DNA from 2 places in the Streptomyces sp. GQ60 genome. Region 2 is predicted to be linked to the other one. Evidence: riboswitches for the same ligand, from Rfam matches in the RefSeq annotation. Region 2 holds a riboswitch; the other holds the start of a gene.

Region 1 (9,838 bases), on a different contig from region 2:
TCGTCATCACCAAGCGGATCTGCCTCGGCCTCCAGCGCCGGGACCGGGACAAGGTGCTGCACGGTCGCGAGACCGGCATCATCAAGCGCCTGCCGCACGGTGAGTTCGTCGAGGTCCACGAGCCGCTCCCGCAGGGCAAGCTGCACACGCTCACCTCGTACGAGCAGTACGAGCCCGCCGAGATCGGCCCCACGGTCGACGAGAACGGTGTCGAGCGCAAGGTGAAGCCGCTGGAGAAGCTCCGCGTCAAGCTCAGCAAGGGCTACTACGGGGAGAACAACCAGATCCCGAAGCCCACGGTGGAGGAGTACAAGGAGATCCAGAACGGCCACGGCCACCACTGATCTCCCGCACCACGGCTTCACGCTTCACAGCTTCACGATTCACGCAGTACGCACCACGCATGACGCATGACTGCTTGAGGGACTGATTTCGGTCAGTCCTGGTGTCGCCACGACGAGAGCCCCGTCCAGTGTCTGGACGGGGCTCTTTGCCGTCCCCGGCGCTGGATAGGCTGAAGCCCTTCCCATTCGACGTGGAATCCCCCACGAGCAGCAGGAGCGGACCATGAACCTGGTGACCCCGGCAGGCGGCGACAGCGTGGCGGCCCGCGGTTGGCCGGGCGTTCTGGACGCCCTGCTGTCCGGCCGGGACCTCGGCGCCGACGACACGGCCTGGGCCATGGACCGGATCATGCGCGGGGAGGCCACCGACGCCCAGATCGCCGGGTTCGCCGTCGCGCTGCGGGCCAAGGGGGAGACCGTGGCCGAGATCAACGGCCTGGTCCGCGCCATGTACGAACACGCCAACCTGATCGAGGTGCCGGGCCGGACGGTGGACATCGTCGGCACCGGCGGCGACGGGGCCAAGACGGTCAACATCTCCACGATGTCGGCCATCGTGGTGGCCGGTACGGGTGCCAAGGTCGTCAAGCACGGCAACCGGGCCGCGTCCTCCGCGAGCGGCTCCTCGGACGTGCTGGAGAAGCTGGGCGTCAACCTCGACCTCACCCCCGCACGGGTCGTGGAGGTGGCCGAGGAAGCCGGGATCACCTTCTGCTTCGCGGTCAAGTTCCACCCCGCGCTGCGGCACGTGGCCGCGGCCCGCCGGGAGCTCGGCATCCGGACCACCTTCAACTTCCTCGGCCCGCTCACCAACCCGGCGCGGGTCCGGGCGCAGGCCACCGGCGTGGCCGACGCGCGGGTGGCCCCGATCGTCGCGGGGGTCCTGGCGGAGCGGGGCTCCTCGGCACTGGTATTCCGCGGTGACGACGGGCTCGACGAGCTCACCACCACGGCGACCTCCCGGGTCTGGTGGGTCCGCGACGGCGAGGTCAGGGAGCAGGGCTTCGACCCGCGCGACATCGGCATCCCGCTGGTGGACGTCTCCGCGCTGGCCGGCGCGGACGCCTCGTTCAACGCGGACGTGGCCCGCCGGCTGCTGGCCGGCGAGACCGGTCCGGTCCGCGACGCGGTGCTCCTGAACTCGGCGGCGGCCCTGGTCGCGTTGGACCCGGGCCCGGGCACCCTGGAGGAGCAGCTCGCAGCCGGTGTCGTACGGGCGGCGGAGTCGGTGGACTCGGGATCGGCTCGCGAGGCGCTGGCACGCTGGGTGGCGGCGAGCAACGCGTAGCCGTCCCCGTCCCCCCGTCCCCCCGTCCCCGTCCCCCCGTCCCCGTCCCCGTCCCCGTCCCCGTTTTCGACGGGATCCGGCCAAGATCCAGCCCTGACCCCGGTCCGCCATGTGGACCGGGGTCTTGCGTTCGGAAGATCGTGTGGCAGGATTCTCCTCAGGTCACGAGTGACAGCGTTTAGGCCCCGGCTTGCTGTCCGGCAACCCTCCTTCCGTGGCGGGGTGCCCCGGGTGATGACCAGGTCGTAGGCAGTGAGGTCTACGGCAAGCGCGGATCCCTCACACTCTCATCGGGGTGCTGGGCCAGGGGTCCTGGTCTCTCGAGGAGCGTTTCCGTGAGCAAGCGAATGCGATAGGGCGAGTCCGCCCCTTCTTCTCCCCTCGGAACAGGGTCACTTCCGCGTACCCGCAGGACACCTGCGGCAGCACATCCGTGTGCGGCGGCCGATCCGCGTTCCGGGGCACTCCCGTACCCCGAACGGCCGCAGCGCCGTATCCGCGTACGGGCACACCGAAGCCATTCAGACCTGCCTGCCGGGAGATACCGCCATGTCCGCAACCCTGAACGCCACCGCCACCGCGACCACCGCTGCCGCCGTCGACCCCGCCTGTGCCGAGCCGCTGGCGGTCCTCGGCCGCGAGGTCACCGTGCCGCTCGTCACCGGCGGCGAGGTCACCTACGCCGCCCTCGACTACGCGGCCAGCGCCCCCGCGCTGCAGCGGGTCTGGGACGACGTGGCCGCGTACGCCCCGTACTACGGCAGCGTCCACCGCGGCGCCGGGTACCTCTCGCAGCTCTCCACCGACCTTTTCGAGCAGAGCCGCGTCACGGTCGCCGAGTTCCTCGACTGCCGCCCATCCGACCAGGTGGTCTTCACCCGGTCCACCACCGACTCCCTCAACCTGCTCGCCGCCGTGCTCCCGGCCGACTGCCAGGTCTTCGTCTTCGAGACCGAGCACCACGCCTCGCTGCTCCCGTGGACGAACGCGCAGGTCACCTACCTCAACGCCCCCCGCACCCCGGACGAGGCCGTCGCCACCCTGGAGCGCGCCCTCGCCGACCGCACCGCAGCGATCGAAGAGGGCTACGGCCCGGCGCTGGTCTGCGTCACCGGAGCCTCCAACGTCACCGGCGAGCTGTGGCCCGTCAAGGAACTCGCCGCCGCCGCGCACGCCCACGGCGCCCGCATCGTCCTGGACGCCGCCCAGCTGGCCCCGCACCACCCCGTCTCGGTCCAGGACCTCGACGTGGACTGGGTCGCCTTCTCCGGTCACAAGCTCTACGCCCCCTTCGGCTCGGGCGTGCTCGCCGGCCGCGCGGACTGGCTGCAGGAGGCGGACCCGTACCTCGCCGGCGGCGGCGCCTCCCGCAAGGTGACGCGACGCGTCAGCGGGGAGGATGCCGGCGGCGTGGACGTCGAGTGGCACACCAGTGCCGCCCGCCACGAGGCCGGCTCCCCGAACGTCATCGGCGTCTACTCCATCGCCTCCGCCTGCAAGGCGCTGAACGAGGCCGGCTTCGAGAACCTCGTCGCCCGCGAGCAGCGCCTCGTCGCCAAGGTCCGCGAAGGCCTCGCCGAGGTCCCCGCCGTCCGCGTCCTGTCCCTCTTCGGCGACGAGGCCCCGCGGGTCGGCGTCATCTCCTTCGTGGTGGACGGCTGGAACAGCTCGCACTTCGCGGCCGCGCTCTCCGCCGAGTACGGCATCGGCGTCCGCGACGGCCTGTTCTGCGCCCACCCGCTGGTCCGCACCCTGCTGGGCAGCGAGCCGCAGGCCCAGGGCGAGTGCGGAGCCCCGGAGGCGGCACCGGGGGAGCGGTCCCTGAACGCGATCCGCGTCAGCTTCGGCGCCGGCACCCCCGACGAGCACGTGGACCGCTTCGTCCGCGCGGTCAAGGAGCTCGTCGCGGACGGCGCCAAGTGGCGGTACCGCACCGAAGAGGGCCGCTGCGTCCCGGCCGTCTGAGAGGCCGCGGGGCATGACGTACCGGGACCCGATACCGACCGCCCGCGCCCTGGTGGGCGAGCCGCTGCCACGTTGAAGCGGCGCCCTGGTGAAAGACGACTGGTCCCTGTCGGCGCCGGACGGATGGGAGCGGCGGGACTGGCGGAGCGTGCCGGGCCCGGGACTGCGCCCCGGGCGTGCTCTGAACGGCTACGCGTCGAGGCCGATCGCGAAGGCCGCTTCCAGGTCGTGCTGGGAGTACGTGCGGAACGCCACGTGCGTGTCCGTCGCCTCCACGCCGGGGATCTTGCTGATGCGGCCCGGGATGATGTCGGCCAGGTTCTCGTGGCGGGCCACCCGGACCAGCGCGATGAGGTCGTAGGTACCCGTGACCGAGTAGACCTCGCTGACGCTTTCCAGCGCGGCGATGGCCTCGGCGATCTCGGGGATCCGGTCCACGCTGGTCTTGATGAGCACGATCGCGGTGATCACGGTTGGCTGTCTCCCTCGACGGCGCATTCAGTCAGGCACTGGTCGCCTCACTCTAAGACTTGATCCGTAAGTCACCAAAGGGTGAGCTGCGGACTGCACGCGGGGCGGGGACCGGGCTTCCCGGCGTGGCCGCGCAAGCGTGGCTCATCCGGGGTCGCTCGGTTCCGCTGTCCGGGGGTTCGGGGAGCAGTGGTCTCACGGCATTGCCGCGGGACTGCCACGCGACCCGGCCGCCGGAGCGGTTTCGGGCTCGGTGTGGTTGACTCCCGCAGCGCTTCTTCCAGCGCTTGCGCATAGGTGATCTGGGCATTCCTGGATGAGGTGGTGTCCAAGTACGCGGTTCTGGGGTCGTCCACGTCGGTGAAGCGGACGAACGCGGCCAGCGCGGCGGAGACTAGGTCCCGCTTGCCGGTGAGGCCGCACGCCGTGCAGTGGTGCTCGCGGTCCCGCAGGGTCTTGGAGACACGCTCGCCGCACAGGCAGTGCTGCGACAGGGCCGTTGACCAGGTGGAGGCCCGGACCAGCCGACCGCTGGCGGCCTCGCACTCGGCCTTGAGGGCGGAGATGAGCATGCCGGGTGTGGTCTGGGAGAGGCGTTTGCCCCACAGTCGGTACCAGGTGCGGATGTCGCAGTCCTCGACCACGAGTACGGGGCCGTGGGCGGCGATGATCTCGCGGGCCACCAGACGGGCGCGGTGGCGGCGGTGCTCGGCGGTAGACGTTGCCTGTTCGGCCTGGCGGGCGCGCTGCTCCCGGTAGTTGCCGGAGAGCCGGTCACGGCGGAACGCCTGCTTCGGGACCCCGTCGGAACGGGCGGCGCGGGCACCACCGGGCACGGTCACGGCCTTGGGCCGCAGACCCTTTTCGGCGCGCCGGGCGGCCTGCTTGACCTGCTTCTTCGACAGCCCGTACTGCGCGGCGTTCGTCGCACGACGGGAGCGCTCCAGCGCCCGCGCACGGTCCCGCCGCTTCTTCGCCTGCTTCTCCAACAGGACCCGCTCGGATTCGGTGAGCGTGATCTCGGTGGAGAGGGGCTTGCCTCCGGTGAGATCGGCGGGGAAGGAGACGACTGAGAGGTTGGAGACGTTGCCGTCCACCCCGCCGACACGGTCGAGCTGGGCGGCGCGGTCGCGCATGGCCCGTACGCCGAGTGCCGTGTAGCCAGGACCGAGGATCATCAGGTGCGCCTCGTACACCCATCCGCCAGGTGCGGACGACTTCCGGCGGCGGACGAGGTCCACCTTGTGCCAGCGGCCAGGGCTGGAGAGGAAGTGCTGCACGCGCTTCCCCTGGCCTGCACCTTGGGGGATGCGGACGGGGAGTACGAGGTCACCGCGCTTACTGTCGGGGCCTGAGGTGAACACCACGGCGAGTGGACCGGTGTGGTCCCACCACGTCGCCTTACGGGTGGCGGGCTTGCCCGAGGCAGTGACCTTGCCGGTGGGCACACGGACGCCGGGCACGGTGGGTTTGGGCATCCGCCGGGGCTGTGTCAGCGGGTGCTGGCCGCCGTCGGTGTAGGCCATGGAGTGGCCGTGGAGGGTGCCGACCAGGCGGAAGGTTTCCCACTTGTTCTCAGTGGTGTGGGAGCGGGCGCGTCCAGGGATGCGGGTGAAGTCGTGCCAGTTGCCGGCCTTCGGGCGACCGAAGCGCTGGCCGGTGGCGTCGGGGAACAGGTGACGCTGCACCCCGTTCCAGACCTCATCGGCCATGTGCATGGCCAAGGCCTTGCTAGCGTGGTGCTTGAGGTGTCCCGACTCCTCCAAGTGCTTGTATGCACTGCGCTCCAGGCCCTCACGGGACAGGCCCAGGCGCCGTCGGGCGGACTTGCCCTTGTCGCGCTCGCGTTCATGCTTCGCGGCCCAATAGGCGCCCACCTTGGCACGGGCATCCCGCTGGACGGCGCGTTTGACCGACCACATTGCCCTGAACAGCTTCTCCAGTCGGGCCAGCTCAGAGGGGTCGGTGACGGCCAGCGGCAGCACCATCACCGACACGACCCCATTGGCGGGCTTGGTCCACTTCAGGGCCTTGTTCTTCCCCCGGGACGTGCGCGTGTGATCAGCCTGCAATCACCGTCACCTCCATTCACGCACTCGTCGGGGACACGGAACGCTACGCGATTGTCTCGCTACAGCGTGTCCTCTTGAGGGAACTGCTCCCGAATCACGGAGCGCCCCTTAGCCTTGCGCCGGTAGCGGGCCCACGCGTACAGGAACCCGAGCGAGAAGCCCACCACGTGGGCCAGGTAGGCGACTCCGGGCCCGCTCGCCGCCCGGTGTGCCGCCAGCCACTGGAGGCCGAACCAGAACATCAGTACGATCCACGCCGGGAAGCGCAGCGGCAGGAAGAAGAGGAACGGGAACAGGCTCGTCACCCGGGCCTTGGGGAACAGGTACAGGAAGGCCCCCAGAACCGCGGAGATCGCCCCGGAGGCCCCGACCAGGGTCTGGTCGGAGGAGGCGTAGGCCGCCGCGTACGCCGCCAGGGCCAGGTAGCCCGTACAGACGTAGAAGCAGAGGAACCCGGCTCGGCCCATGCGCTGCTCCGTCATCGCCCCGAAGACGTAGAGGAAGAGCATGTTGCCGAGCAGGTGCAGCCAGCTCCCGTGCACGAACAGGGCCGTCAGCGGAGTGAGCAGGGCCCGGCCCGAGCCGGTGAACAGCTCGTCCGGGACCACGCCCCAGCGCCGGAAGTACGCCGTCCCCGTCTCCAGGAGCTGGTCGCCCGTCCCGTAGACCGGGTTCAGCCCCGACGCCGGGCTCAGTACGAACACCACGCAGCAGCCGGCGATCAGCGCGTGGGTGACCACCGGGCCCCGGGCAGCTTCGCGTACGGCCTGCCACCTTACGATCATGCGACCGAGCATGACCCAGCCGGGCCCACCCGCGGGTGCGGCAGGCCGTAGGGTTACGAGCTACGCACGCACGCACGTACCCGAGTACGACACGGGCGTGTGCGCCGCGTGCGACACGTACGCGATAGAAGGATAGAAGGAGAGAACGGCCTGATGACGGTTCCCCTGCCGACCGACACCACCCGGTGGCGCTGCACCCTGTGCGGCAACCTCACGCGTTTCGACGTCACCCGTTCGTCGAAGGTCGTGGAGTACGTCCACCTGGACCTCGCCGGGGAGCCCAAGGTCGAGGAGCGCGAGGTGGTCAATGAGACCATCGAGTCGGTGCGCTGCCGCTGGTGCAACGCTGTGGACCAGATCGAGCTCGTGGACAGGCCGGGCGCGGACTCCTGACGGAGCCCCGCCCGCAGGTGAATGACGGTAGGGGTGACGGATTGTGGAGCCAGCAAGCGGCGCTGAGCCGGCCGACGCCGGCGACGCCGCGGAGGTCCTCGACCGCCCGCTGCCGGAAGGCGTGCGGCGCCGGGTCGTCGCGCTCGTCTCCGACGCCTTCGGCGGGCTGACGGTCGCGGACCTCCCGGCGCAGCTGCGCCAGTACGCCCGGTTCACCCCGACCCGGCGCGCCAAGTTCGCGGGCAACGCCATGGCCACGGCCGTGGAGAGCGACCCCGTCTTCCGGGGCCGGGTCGCCGGGAAGCTCCGCGAGGCGCAGGCCGACCTGGCCGCCGCGCTGGAGTCCGGCGCCCCGCCCGCCGCCGCCGATCCGCTGGACGTGGCGGCCGCCGCGTACGTCCTGCGGCCGGCCGGCTGGGTCAAATTGGTCGCCGCCGCGGGCGAGGAGGCGCAGCGCGCCGACGCCGAGCGGGTCGACGAGGAGGCCCGGCGCGAGATGGAGCGGCTCCGCGAGGAGCTGGCCCACGTACGGGAACTGCAGCGCACGGGCGTCGACCAGGTGCGGGCCGAGCTGGACGCGGCCCGCAAGGAAGCGGAATCGCTTCAGCGCAAGCTGCGCAGCGCCCTGAGCGACGTCAAGCGGGGTGACGCCGCCCTGCGCAAGATCAATGCGGAGGTCGACGGCATCCGCGCCGAAGCGGCCGCCCAGGTGACCACCGCGGAGAGCGAGACCCGGCGGCTCAAGTCCCGCCTCGCGGAGGTGGAATCGGCGCTGGAGACTTCGCGCCGGGCCACCCGGGAGGGGCGCAGCATCGAGGACATGCGGTTGCGGCTGCTGCTGGACACCGTGCTGGACGCGGCCGCGGGACTGCGCCGGGAGCTGGCCCTGCCCCCGGTGTCCACGCGGCCCGCCGACACGGTGGAGGCGGTGGAGCCGGGCCGGATGACCCCGAAGGACATCGCGGCGCGCGCCCTGTCGGAGACCGATCCGGCGCTGCTGGACCAGTTGCTGGCGCTGCCCCAGGCCCATCTGGTGGTCGACGGCTACAACGTCACCAAGACCGGGTACCCGACGATGCCGCTGGAGAAGCAGCGGCTGCGGTTGCTGGGCGGGCTGTCGATGCTCGCCGCGCAGACGGGCGCCGAGATGACCTGTGTCTTCGACGGGGCGGAGCTGGCGGCCCCCGTGCTGCTCGCGCCGCCGCGCGGGGTGCGGGTCCTGTTCTCCAAGGCCGGGGTGACGGCGGACGAGCTGATCCGCCAGCTGGTGCGCGCCGAGCCGGCGGGCCGTCCGGTGGTCGTGGTCTCCACCGACCGCGAGGTCGCCGACGGGGTGGCCAAGGCCGGGGCGCGGCCCGTGGCGTCCGCCTTGCTGCTGAAGCGGCTTTCGCGCGTTTCGTAACTGCTGGGACATATGCCGGAATTGGCATGTGATCGGGGGGACGGACCGTCAAGCCGTCGGCACGGAGCGTGCACTGTAGGTAAAGATCCTGGTCGGACGGCGATTTTTTTGCCGACAGGATTTGAACTGATCACAGAAGGGTCACTAGGGTCAGTCAAACCTTCGTGCGGTAGTTCACTCATTCGGGGTGACAGCGAAGGTGTCGCCGAGTCTTGCGTTCTTTCGGCGGCTCTAGGAAGAAGGAGCTCGCCTTCGTGGCGTCCCACCGTCGACCCAAGCAGCCGACCCGCATGCGCACGACCGTGCTCGGAGTCACCGCGGCAGCCGCCGTGGTCCTCTCGGGGCAGGCCGCCCACGCCGCTCCCGCCAAGCCGAGCAAGGACGAGGTCAAGGCCAAGGTCGACGCCCTCTACGAAGAGGCGGAGCAGGCCACCGAGAAGTTCAACGGGGCCAAGGAGCGCCAGGACAAGCTCGAAACCGAGATCGGGCAGCTCCAGGACCAGGTCGCCCGCGGCCAGGAGGACCTCAACTCCCTCCGCGGTACGCTCGGTTCGATGGCCAGCGCCCAGTACCGCAGCGGCGGCATCGACCAGTCCCTCGCGCTCTTCCTCTCGGCGGACCCGGACAGCTACCTCGACAAGGCCTCCACGCTGGAGCAGCTCAGCGGTCAGCAGGTCGAAGCGGTCCAGAAGATCCAGGCCAAGCAGCGAACCCTCGCGCAGCAGCGCCAGGAGGCGGCGGGCAAGCTCACCGACCTCGACGCCACCCGCAAGGAGCTCGGCGAGAAGAAGAAGGCCTCCTCGGACAAGCTCGCCGAGGCCCAGGCCCTCCTCAACACCCTGACCGCCCAGGAGCGGGCGCAGATCAAGGACGAGGACAGCCGCGCCAGCCGCAGCGCCGGGGACCGCGTCCCCAACCTCGGCAGCGTGAAGCCTTCCGGCCGGGCCGGCGCCGCCCTCGCGGCCGCCCAGACCAAGGTCGGCAGCGCGTACATATCCGGGCACGAAGGCCCCAACTCGTTCGACTGCTCGGGTCTGACCCAGTGGGCGTACAAGCAGGCCGGCGTGAACATATCGCGCGTCACGTACACGCAGGCGAACGACGGCACCCGGATCGGC
Region 2 (9,838 bases):
GATCTGGGTGTCGGCGGCGGAGATGGAGGCCGTCGAAGCGATCTGCTCCTTGGTCTCGACGTCCTTGGCCTGCGCCAGCAGGGCGGCGGAGACGGCCTCGACGGCCTTCTCGATACCGCGCTTGAGGGCCATCGGGTTCGCACCGGCGGCCACGTTGCGCAGGCCCTCGCGGACGAGCGCCTGGGCGAGAACGGTGGCGGTGGTCGTACCGTCGCCGGCGACGTCGTCCGTCTTCTTGGCGACTTCCTTGACCAGCTCGGCGCCGATCTTCTCGTACGGGTCCTCGAGCTCGATCTCCTTGGCGATGGAGACACCATCGTTGGTGATCGTGGGGGCGCCCCACTTCTTCTCAAGGACGACGTTGCGACCCTTGGGGCCAAGGGTGACCTTGACGGCGTCGGCGAGCTGGTTCATGCCTCGCTCGAGACCGCGCCGGGCCTCCTCGTTGAACGCAATGATCTTGGCCATCTGAAGTGGTCCTCCCGGACAGCGGTGGATTGCTCCCGGACCGCGCCCGCGCCCGCGACGGACGGCCTGCGTGCCCGGCGGTTTCTTCCCGCCGGACCCTGTGGGCCTCACTGACCCGGTCCTCGTATAGGTAGCACTCTCACCAGGAGAGTGCTAACGCCAATGATTAGCACTCGACCCCCTCGAGTGCAAGCGGCTTCGGGCAACCCGCGGTGAACAGCCGGGCCCCGCAAGGGCGCCGGGGCCGCCACGCACGAGGGGCCCGCATCCCGTGTCCAGGATGTGGGCCCCTCGTACATATGCCGTTGTGCCGTCGTACGCGGCCGCTGTGCGTGGCCGCGTACGTGTCGGTGGTCGATCGCGGTCGGACTAGCCGGCGGCGAGCTTGACCATGTCCGCCTGCGGACCCTTCTGGCCCTGCGAGATCTCGAACTCGACCCGCTGACCCTCTTCAAGGGTGCGGTACCCGTCCATCTGGATGGCGCTGTAGTGGACGAACACATCCGCACCACCGTCGACCGCGATGAAGCCGTAGCCCTTCTCCGCGTTGAACCACTTGACGGTGCCCTGAGCCATGCCTAACTCCCCTATTACTGGCCCTTGCGCGGGACCGCACTTCGCGATCCCGGGTCAGAACTTGCGCCGGAACGCCTCGACCGGGGCTGAATGTATCCGCACCGCTGCTGTCTGCAACAGGTCATTCCGACGAGAATTCTGGACACGGCAAAAGATTGAAATAGGGTGAAAACCCAGAATATTCCAGGGCAACTCGGGCCGGACAAACTTCGCCAAGGACCCATAGCGCACTTGCATGTTGACTCAATGTCAACCCTGCCGCGGCCCGCTCATATGCGGCGGGCAAGAACAGCGGAGGGGACTTCCCCAACTCTACCGCGCCCAACCCAGCAGAATTGCCCCCTCCGTTTGGTAACGGAGGGGGCAATTCAGTTTCTACGAGGTCCTACGGGCCCTACGGGGTACCGCGAAGGCTCAGCAGCCGCCCGCGACGGCGGGGATGATCGAGATGCCGGCGCCGTCCGGAGTGGACGTCTGCAGCCCGCCCTCGAAGCGCACGTCGTCGTCGTTGACGTAGACGTTGACGAAGCGGCGCAGCTTGCCCTGGTCGTCCAGGACGCGCGCGGCGATGCCGGGGTGGCTCGCCTCCAGGGACTGGATGACCTCTTCGAGGGTCGCGCCCTCGGCGGGGACCTCGGCCTGGCCGCCGGTGTAGGTGCGCAGGATGGTGGGGATGCGGACGTTGACGCTCATGGCGCTACTGCCTTTCCGGTGTGCAGGGAGAAGAGGATCAGGCCAGGTTGGCGGCGCGGAACGCGTCCAGGCTGGGGCGGATGGTGGCGGTCTGGCCGCTGTCGGCGGCCACCGCCTCCAGGGTCTTGAGGCCGTCACCGGTGTTGAGGATCACGGTGGTCAGCGCGGGGTCGAGGTGCCCGTTCTCGATGAGCTTCTTCGTCACGCCGACGGTCACGCCGCCCGCGGTCTCGGCGAAGATGCCCTCGGTCTGGGCGAGGATCTTGATGGCCTCGACGACCTGCTCGTCGTTGACGTCCTCGACGTAGCCGCCGGTGCGGCGCGCGATGTCCAGGACGTACGGGCCGTCCGCCGGGTTGCCGATGGCCAGCGACTTGGCGATGGTGTTCGGCTTCTGCGGGCGGACCACCTCGTGACCGGCCTTGAAGGCGGTCGAGACGGGCGAGCAGCCTTCGGCCTGGGCACCGAAGATCTTGTACGGCTTGTCCTCGACGAGGCCGAGCTTGACGAGCTCCTGGAGGCCCTTGTCGATCTTCGTGAGCTGCGAGCCGGACGCGATCGGGATGACGATCTGGTCGGGCAGCTGCCAGCCGAGCTGCTCGCAGATCTCGTACGCCAGGGTCTTGGAGCCCTCGCCGTAGTACGGGCGCAGGTTGACGTTGACGAAGCCCCAGCCCTCGCCCAGCGGGTCGCCGATGAGCTCGGAGCAGAAGCGGTTGACGTCGTCGTAGTTGCCCTCGATGCCGACCAGGTCGCCACCGTAGACACCGGCCATGACGACCTTGCCCTGCTCCAGGTCGTGCGGGATGAACACGCAGGAGCGGAAGCCGGCGCGGGCGGCCGCGGCGCCGACGGCGCCGGCCAGGTTGCCGGTGGAGGAGCAGGAGAGGGTGGTGAAGCCGAAGGCGCGGGCGGCCTCGACGGCGATGGCCACGACGCGGTCCTTGAAGGAGTGCGTCGGGTTGCCGGAGTCGTCCTTGACGTACAGCTTGCCGGTGACGCCGAGCTCCTTGGCCAGGTTGGCCGCGTCCACGAGCTTGGTGAAGCCCGGGTTCAGGCTCGGCTTGGAGGCCACGTCCGCCGGGACGGGCAGCAGAGGCGCGTAGCGCCAGATGTTGTTCGGGCCGGCCTCGATGGCGGCGCGCAGGGCTTCCGGGTCGCCCAGCGGCAGGTCGTAGGCGACTTCGAGCGGTCCGAAGCACTCGGCGCAGGCGAAGATCGGGCCGAGCGGGAAGCGGGTACCGCACTCACGACAGGAAAGGCCGGTGGCGGGACCGAGATCGACAGACGTGCCGGCGGTGCCGGTTTCGACGCCGGCGTTTTCAACGGTTTCGGCAGAGGTTGCGACAGACTGTGCAGCCATGATGGCGAGGCCCTTTCTCCTCATCTTCCCCATGGCGCACTTCGCCATGAGACGGAATTGGCACCTTCCCTAGCCGGGGACCTCGCTGGCGGCGCTGGAATGCGCGATCGCGAGAACCGACTGGAGGGTTGCCGGGGCTTCAACGGGCCGTGTCCCTCTGCCCCTCTGGATGAGCGGTATGGCACCGGGACACGCGCTCTGTGGCGCGCCGGTGCGTTTGTGCGCGGCGGCCCCCCGGCATGCGGCGGACCTTCGCGTTGTTCAAGACTGTAACCGAAGGCCCGGGTGGTTGAGACAGCCGTCCGAACCGCGAGATGGATCACATTTCGGTCCAAACCACTGAAGAACCAGGGAGTCCTGAAGGTGCTGGAAGAGGTGGAGCGCTGGCTGGCAGACCGCTCCTGGTCAGCCGCCGACCGACCGCTCGACCGGCTGCTCTCGGCCAAGCGGGCAGCGGGCACCACGGTGAGCGTGGTGCTGCCGGCGCTGAACGAGGAGGCGACGGTCGGCGAGATCGTCGAGGTGATCCGGCGCGATCTGATCGAGGGCCTGCCGGTACCCCTGGTGGACGAGCTCGTCGTGATCGACTCGGGCTCCACGGACCGCACCGCGGAGGTCGCGGCCAAGGCCGGGGCCCGGGTGGTGCACCGCGACGAGGTCCTGCCGCGGATCCCGGCGCTGGCCGGCAAGGGCGAGGTGCTGTGGCGCTCGCTGCTCGTCACCAGCGGTGACGTCGTCTGCTTCGTGGACGCCGATCTGCGCGACTTCTCGTCCGCCTTCGTCTCCGGGATCGTCGGACCGCTGCTGACCGATCCGGACGTGCGGTTCGTCAAGGCGATGTACGACCGCCCGCTCGGCCAGGAGTTCGCCGACCCGGCCGCCCCGGCCTCCACCAGGGCCCACGGCCAGGGCGGCCGGGTCACGGAGCTGGTGGCCCGCCCCCTGCTCAACCTCCACTGGCCGCAGCTGGCCGGCTTCGTCCAGCCGCTGGGCGGCGAGTACGCCGTGCGCCGCGAGCTGCTGGAGCGGCTGCCGTTCCCCGTGGGCTACGGGGTCGAGCTGGGCCTTCTGGTGGACGCGCTCCACACGGCCGGGCTGGACGCGCTGGCCCAGGTGGACGTGGGCGTACGGCTGCACCGGCACCAGGACGGCCAGGCGCTGGGCCGGATGGCCGCGGCGATCTACCGCACGGCACTGGCGCGGCTCGCCCGCGGGCACCTCGTACGCCCCGAGCTGACGCAGTTCGAGCGCGGCCCGGAGGGGTTCGTACCGCACACCTACGCCGTGGACACCGAGGAGCGGCCGCCGATGCGGGACATCGAGGAGTACGCGCGCCGTCGCGTGGCGTAACGACCACGTCGGTGACGGGCTGCCCGCAGGCACCGCCCGCCGAGGGCACCTCCAGCACCGGCCCGGCCGCCACGCTCACGGCACTCGGCGGTGTGGTCTTCCTCTCGGTCCGGCGCACACGCAGGCGCCGACGTTTGACCGGAGGCGAGGCGGGCTAGGTTCGCCGCATGGCTTCCCAGGTGCTCGTCGCCGCGAATCGCGGCCCCCTCTCGTACGACCTCGCCGCGGACGGCACGCTCAGTGCCCGGCGCGGCGGTGGCGGCCTCGTCTCCGGCCTCTCCGCCGCCCTCGCGGAGCAGCCCGGGGCGCTGTGGATCTGCGCGGCGCTGTCGGACGCGGACCGGGAGGCGGTGCGGCGGGGGGGCGCCGAGCCGGGCGTACGGATGCTGCCGATCGACCCGGCGGTCTACGACGGCGCGTACAACGGCATCGCGAACTCGGTGCTGTGGTTCCTCCACCACCACCTGTACGAGATCCCGCGCGAACCGGTCTTCGACGCGGAGTTCCGGCGCCGGTGGCAGTCGTACGTCACGTACAACGAGGCCTTCGCGGCGGCGCTGGCGGAGGAGGCGGCCGAGGGCGCGGCGGTCCTGATCCAGGACTACCACCTGGCGCTGGCCCCCGGGATGCTCCGGGAGCTGCGCCCCGACCTGCGGATCGGGCACTTCACGCACACGCCGTGGGCCTCGCGGGAGTTCCTGGAGATGCTTCCGGAGGACATCCGGAGCCAGTTGGTGTGGGGGCTGCTCGGGGCGGACCGGCTGGGCTTCCACACCTGGGGGTGGGCGGCCAACTTCCTGGCCGGCGCGACCAGGGACGACGCCCACGGTGTCGCGGACGCGTCCGTCCCGGCCGGGACCCCCGAGCGCGGGGTGCGCCACCGCAGGACGGCCGCGGACGGGCACGGGTACGGGGAGGTCCGCTTCACCGACGTCACCGCGTACCCCCTCGGCGTGGACGGGGACGAGCTGCGCGTGCTCGCGCACCGGCCGGAGGTGGACGACAAGCTGGCGGCGCTGCGGGCGGAGGTCGGCGGGCTGAAGACGATCGTCCGGGTGGACCGCACGGAGCTGTCGAAGAACATCCTGCGGGGGCTGCTGGCGTACCGGGAGCTGCTGGTCACGCACCCCGAGTGGCGGGAACGGGTGGTCCACCTGGCCTCCGCGTACCCGTCCCGGCAGGACCTGGCCGTCTACCGGGAGTACACCGAGTCGGTGCGGGAACTGGCGGCTTCGATCAACACGGAGTTCGGCACGGCGGACTGGCAGCCGGTCCTGGTCTCCGTCGAGGACGACTTCGCGCGGTCGCTGGCGGCGTACCGGCTGGCGGACGTGGCGCTGGTCAATCCGGTGCGCGACGGCATGAACCTCGTCGCGAAGGAGATCCCGGTGGTGTCGGAGGCGGGGTGCGTGCTGGTGCTGTCCACCGGGGCGGGGGCGCACGAGGAGCTGGGCGCGGACGCGCTGACGGTGAACCCGTACGACGTGACGGCCACGGCGGAGGCCCTGCACGCCGCCCTCGCCATGCCGGCGGCGGAGCGGGCGGACCGCACGAAGCGGCTGGCCGCGGCGGCGACGGCCCTCCCGCCCGCCCAGTGGCTCACGGCCCAGCTGGACGCCCTCCGCGCCTGATCCTCCCGGCCCCTGGGCTCTGCCCAGACCCGGCGTGTGAGGCGCGGGTCTGGGCGGAGCCCGGGGAACCGGGGGAAGGGCGGGGAGGGGACAGCCCCGCAGGGCAGCGAGCCCGCACCAGCCCAGCGGGCATCGCGCCGTCACGCGGCGGCGGCAGCACCCCCACTCGACGCGTCAGGAGCGGGCCCGCACCGCCACGGCCAGGCCCGCCAGGAAGGCGACGACCTCCGACGGTCCGGACAGCGTCAGGTCCGCGCGAGCGGCGAGTTCCGGGACCTCCACCGAGCCGCTGCACAGCAACAGCCCGGGCATGCCCCCGGCCCGCAGCTTCTCGACCGCCGAGTACGCCGCCAGGTCCCCCAGGTCGTCCCCGGCGTAGAGCACGGCCTCCGCTCCCACCTCCGCGAGGTACTCCGTGAGCGCGACGCCCTTGTCCATCCCGGGCGGCCGCAGTTCCAGTACGGCCCGCCCCGGTTCGACCATCAGGCCGTGCCGGGCCGCCAGCCCGGCCAGGGGCTCGCGCAGGGCCGCGAAGGCCGCCTCCGGGTCCTCCGCGCGGCGGGTGTGGACGGCCAGCGCCTGGCCCTTCTCCTCGATCCAGGTCCCGCGCCACGCGCCGATCGATTCCAGGAACCCGGGCAGCTCCGCCCGGACCGCCGCCACTCCCGGATGCTCGGCCGGAGCGTGCACGATGCCGCTCACGGCGTCCCAGCGCTCGGCCCCGTAGTGCCCGAGCACCACCAGGTGTTCCAGTCCCGGGACCCCGGCGAAGCCCCCGTAGCGGACGGCGACCCCGGCCGGGCGGCCGGTGACGACCGCGACGGAGCCGACCTCGGGGGCGAGGGCGGCGAGCGCGGCGACGGCTCCGGGGTGGGCGCGCGCCTGGTCGGGGTCGGGGACGATGTCGGCGAGGGTGCCGTCGAAGTCGAGGGCGACGACGGAGCTGCGCGGTGCACGGAGGAGGGCTTCGAGGCCCTCGCGTCCGGCGGTGGTCACGGGCATCGGCAGATCGTGCGGATGGCTCCCCATACGCTCGACCCTAACGGCCCCGCCGGGCCACGGCTATGGCGCGGGCCACGCCTGCGGCCGCGGCTTCGGCCACGCCTCCGGCCGTGACCCGTCCCGGCCCGGACAGCGCGGCCGCGCCACCGCTACCGCCGCGCCCGCTGGGCCTCGCGGATGCGCCGCAGCCGGTTGACCGTGCCCGGCGCGTGCCGCAGTGCCCGCGGGTCGTCCATCAGCGCGTTGAGCAGCTGGTAGTACCGGACCGGGGGCATCCCCAGTCCTTCCCTTATCGCCCGCTCCTTGGCGCCCGGCCCGGGCCAGGTGCGGCCTTCGTAGGCCAGTACGGCCGCTTCGTCGGGGCTCAGCCCGGCCGGCGGCCTCTCGTCCGCGTCCGTCATACGGCCAGATTAACTCCGCCCTACGACAGCGCCCGCCCCGCGCCGATCGGCACTGATCAGTGCCGATCAGCGCCGATCAGCGCGGCTCCGCCTTGCGCGCCATCTCCGCGAGGTCCCCGAGGGTCTTCTCGGGCTGTCCGCCCGGCTGCACGGCCTTGCCGATGTTCTTCTTGACGTCCTCGCTCACGGCCGCCCAGGACTTCTTGCCCACCGGGTAGAGCCGCGCGTTGGGCAGCGCGCGCAGGAACGTCTTCAGCTCCGCCGAGGAGGACCCCGTAGAGGCCTCCATCGCCCGGGAGCCGCTGGTGGTCACCGGGAGCAGGTCGTACTTCTCGGTGAAGGCCGTCACGTTGTTCGCCTCGTACAGGAAGTCCAGGAACTTCCCGGACTGCGTCTGGTGGCCGGTCTTGAAGGCCATCACCCAGTCGGCGACGCCCATCGTCGGGTGCGGCACCCCGTCGGCGGTCGGCATGGGGGTCATGCCGTACTTCACGCCCTTCGCGGCGGCCTGCTTGAGCAGGGTCGGGTGCCCGTTGAGCATGCCGACCTCGCCGCGCGAGAAGGAGTCGAAGGCGGCCTGGCGGTCCAGCTTGGCCGGTTCGACGGGGCCGGTCAGGCCCGCGCCGACGAGCTTGTCGCGCAGGAACTCCAGGGTGTCGACGTTGGCCGGGGTGTCGATCGCGTACTGCTCTTCGTTGTCGGCGTAGCCTCCGCCGCCCGAGAGCAGCCACTGCATCGTCTCGGCCTGCGCCTCCTCGCGGCCCAGGGGCAGCGCGAAGGGCGTCGGGACTCCGGCCGCCTTGAGCTTCTTGGCGGCGGCCTCCAGCTCGGCCCAGCTCTTGGGCTGCCAGGGGGTCTTGCCGTCCTTGGGAATGACTCCGGCGTCGGCGAACAGCTTCTCGTTGTAGAACATGAGCCGGGTGCTGGCCACGAAGGGCAGGCCGTACTGGACGCGCCTGACCTTGCCCGCGTCGGCGAGCGGGGCGAGGAAGTCGGCCTCGGTGTTCACGGAGAGCAGTTCGTCGGCGGAGTACAGCTTGCCCTCGGCCGCGTAGTCGGCGTAGGCGCCGATCTGGGCGATGTCGGGGGCCTCGCCGGCCTTGACCATCTCGGCGACCCTGGCGTCCACCTCCGACCAGGAGTAGACGTCGACCTGGACCTTGATGCCGGGGTGGCCCTTCTCGAAGGACGCCGCGAGGTCCTTCCAGTAGGGCTTCGAGGAGTTTTCCGGTTTGTCCCCGTAGTCGGCCGCCACGACCTTCAGGGTGACCTCGTTGTCCCCGGTGAGGCCCGACACGGCGCCGCAGCCGGTCAGCGTCACCGCGGTCAGGCACAGTGCGAGGCCGGAGGCGGCCAGGTTCGGCCTTCTGGCCTGGACAGTTCGGGCCTTCACAGTTCTCGTTCCACCCCAGGTTGTTCCGTACGATTCGCGTAAAGGTCTACACCACTTTCGAGCCTGGTCAACATCCGGGCCCAAACGTGCACACGGCCTGCACGCGCACACCCGTGCGGAGCCGCGCACGGACCCGCGCACCGGCCCTTCCGCCGACGAAGGGCCCGAATTTGTATGGCCACTCAACAATCCCTCTCAGTGGACTAGACCTTTGCCCTCCGATCACGCGAGACTGTCACCCGTGAAACCCGTGAAACACGTCATCGCCCTCGATGTGGGCGGCACTGGGATGAAGGCCGCCCTCGTCGCCGCCGACGGCACCCTGCTCCACGAGGCGCGCCGCGCCACCGGCCGCGAGCGGGGCGCCGAAGCCGTCGTCGAGACGATCCAGGACTTCGCCGCCGAGCTCCTCGACCTCGGCCGGGAACGCTTCGCCACCACCGCCTCCGCGGCCGGCGTGGCCGTCCCCGGCATCGTCGACGCCGAGAACGGGATCGCCGTCTACGCGGCGAACCTGGGCTGGCGCGACGTCCCCATGCGCGAACTGCTCGGCAGACGCCTCGGCGGGATCCCGGTCGCCCTCGGCCACGACGTCCGCACGGGCGGACTCGCCGAAGGCCGCATCGGCGCGGGCCGCGGCGCCGACCGCTTCCTGTTCGTCCCCCTCGGCACCGGCATCGCCGGAGCCATCGGCATCGCCGGCCGCATCGAGGCCGGCGCGCACGGGTACGCGGGCGAGATCGGCCACATCGTGGTCCGCCCCGGCGGACCCGCCTGCGGCTGCGGCCAGCACGGCTGCCTGGAGACCCTCGCCTCCGCCTCCGCCGTCAGCCGCGCCTGGGCGGCCGCCTCCGGCGACCCCGAGGCGGACGCCGCGGACTGCGCCAAGGCCGTCGAATCCGGCGACGAGCGCGCCCTGGAGGTCTGGCTCGCCGCCATCGGCGCCCTCGCCGACGGGCTG

The links. A riboswitch is a leader RNA that binds a small molecule or an ion and turns the genes downstream of it on or off. The one in region 2 is predicted to bind S-adenosylmethionine.
Region 1: another riboswitch for S-adenosylmethionine. It lies ahead of AC6CKD_RS10520 (aminotransferase class V-fold PLP-dependent enzyme); the one in region 2 lies ahead of thrC (threonine synthase).

What each region holds. Positions count from the first base shown of each region.
Region 1 covers NZ_JCAXEG010000003.1:403,243-413,080, reverse strand. Annotated here, with positions in the region: gene qcrB (cytochrome bc1 complex cytochrome b subunit) at 1-344, shown strand, start outside; gene trpD (anthranilate phosphoribosyltransferase) at 568-1,632, shown strand; SAM riboswitch class IV at 1,793-1,909, shown strand; gene AC6CKD_RS10520 (aminotransferase class V-fold PLP-dependent enzyme) at 2,182-3,597, shown strand; gene AC6CKD_RS10515 (Lrp/AsnC family transcriptional regulator) at 3,787-4,068, opposite strand; gene AC6CKD_RS10510 (zinc ribbon domain-containing protein) at 4,140-6,140, opposite strand; gene AC6CKD_RS10505 (rhomboid family intramembrane serine protease) at 6,200-6,937, opposite strand; gene AC6CKD_RS10500 (hypothetical protein) at 7,079-7,318, shown strand; gene AC6CKD_RS10495 (NYN domain-containing protein) at 7,359-8,720, shown strand; gene AC6CKD_RS10490 (C40 family peptidase) at 8,975-9,838, shown strand, end outside.
Region 2 covers NZ_JCAXEG010000010.1:178,010-187,847, forward strand. Annotated here, with positions in the region: gene groL (chaperonin GroEL) at 1-468, opposite strand, end outside; gene AC6CKD_RS24665 (cold-shock protein) at 838-1,044, opposite strand; gene AC6CKD_RS24670 (MoaD/ThiS family protein) at 1,459-1,737, opposite strand; gene thrC (threonine synthase) at 1,775-3,124, opposite strand; SAM riboswitch class I at 3,118-3,276, opposite strand; gene AC6CKD_RS24680 (glucosyl-3-phosphoglycerate synthase) at 3,464-4,450, shown strand; gene AC6CKD_RS24685 (alpha,alpha-trehalose-phosphate synthase (UDP-forming)) at 4,618-6,081, shown strand; gene otsB (trehalose-phosphatase) at 6,256-7,110, opposite strand; gene AC6CKD_RS24695 (DUF3263 domain-containing protein) at 7,233-7,484, opposite strand; gene AC6CKD_RS24700 (extracellular solute-binding protein) at 7,561-8,877, opposite strand; gene AC6CKD_RS24705 (ROK family protein) at 9,128-9,838, shown strand, end outside.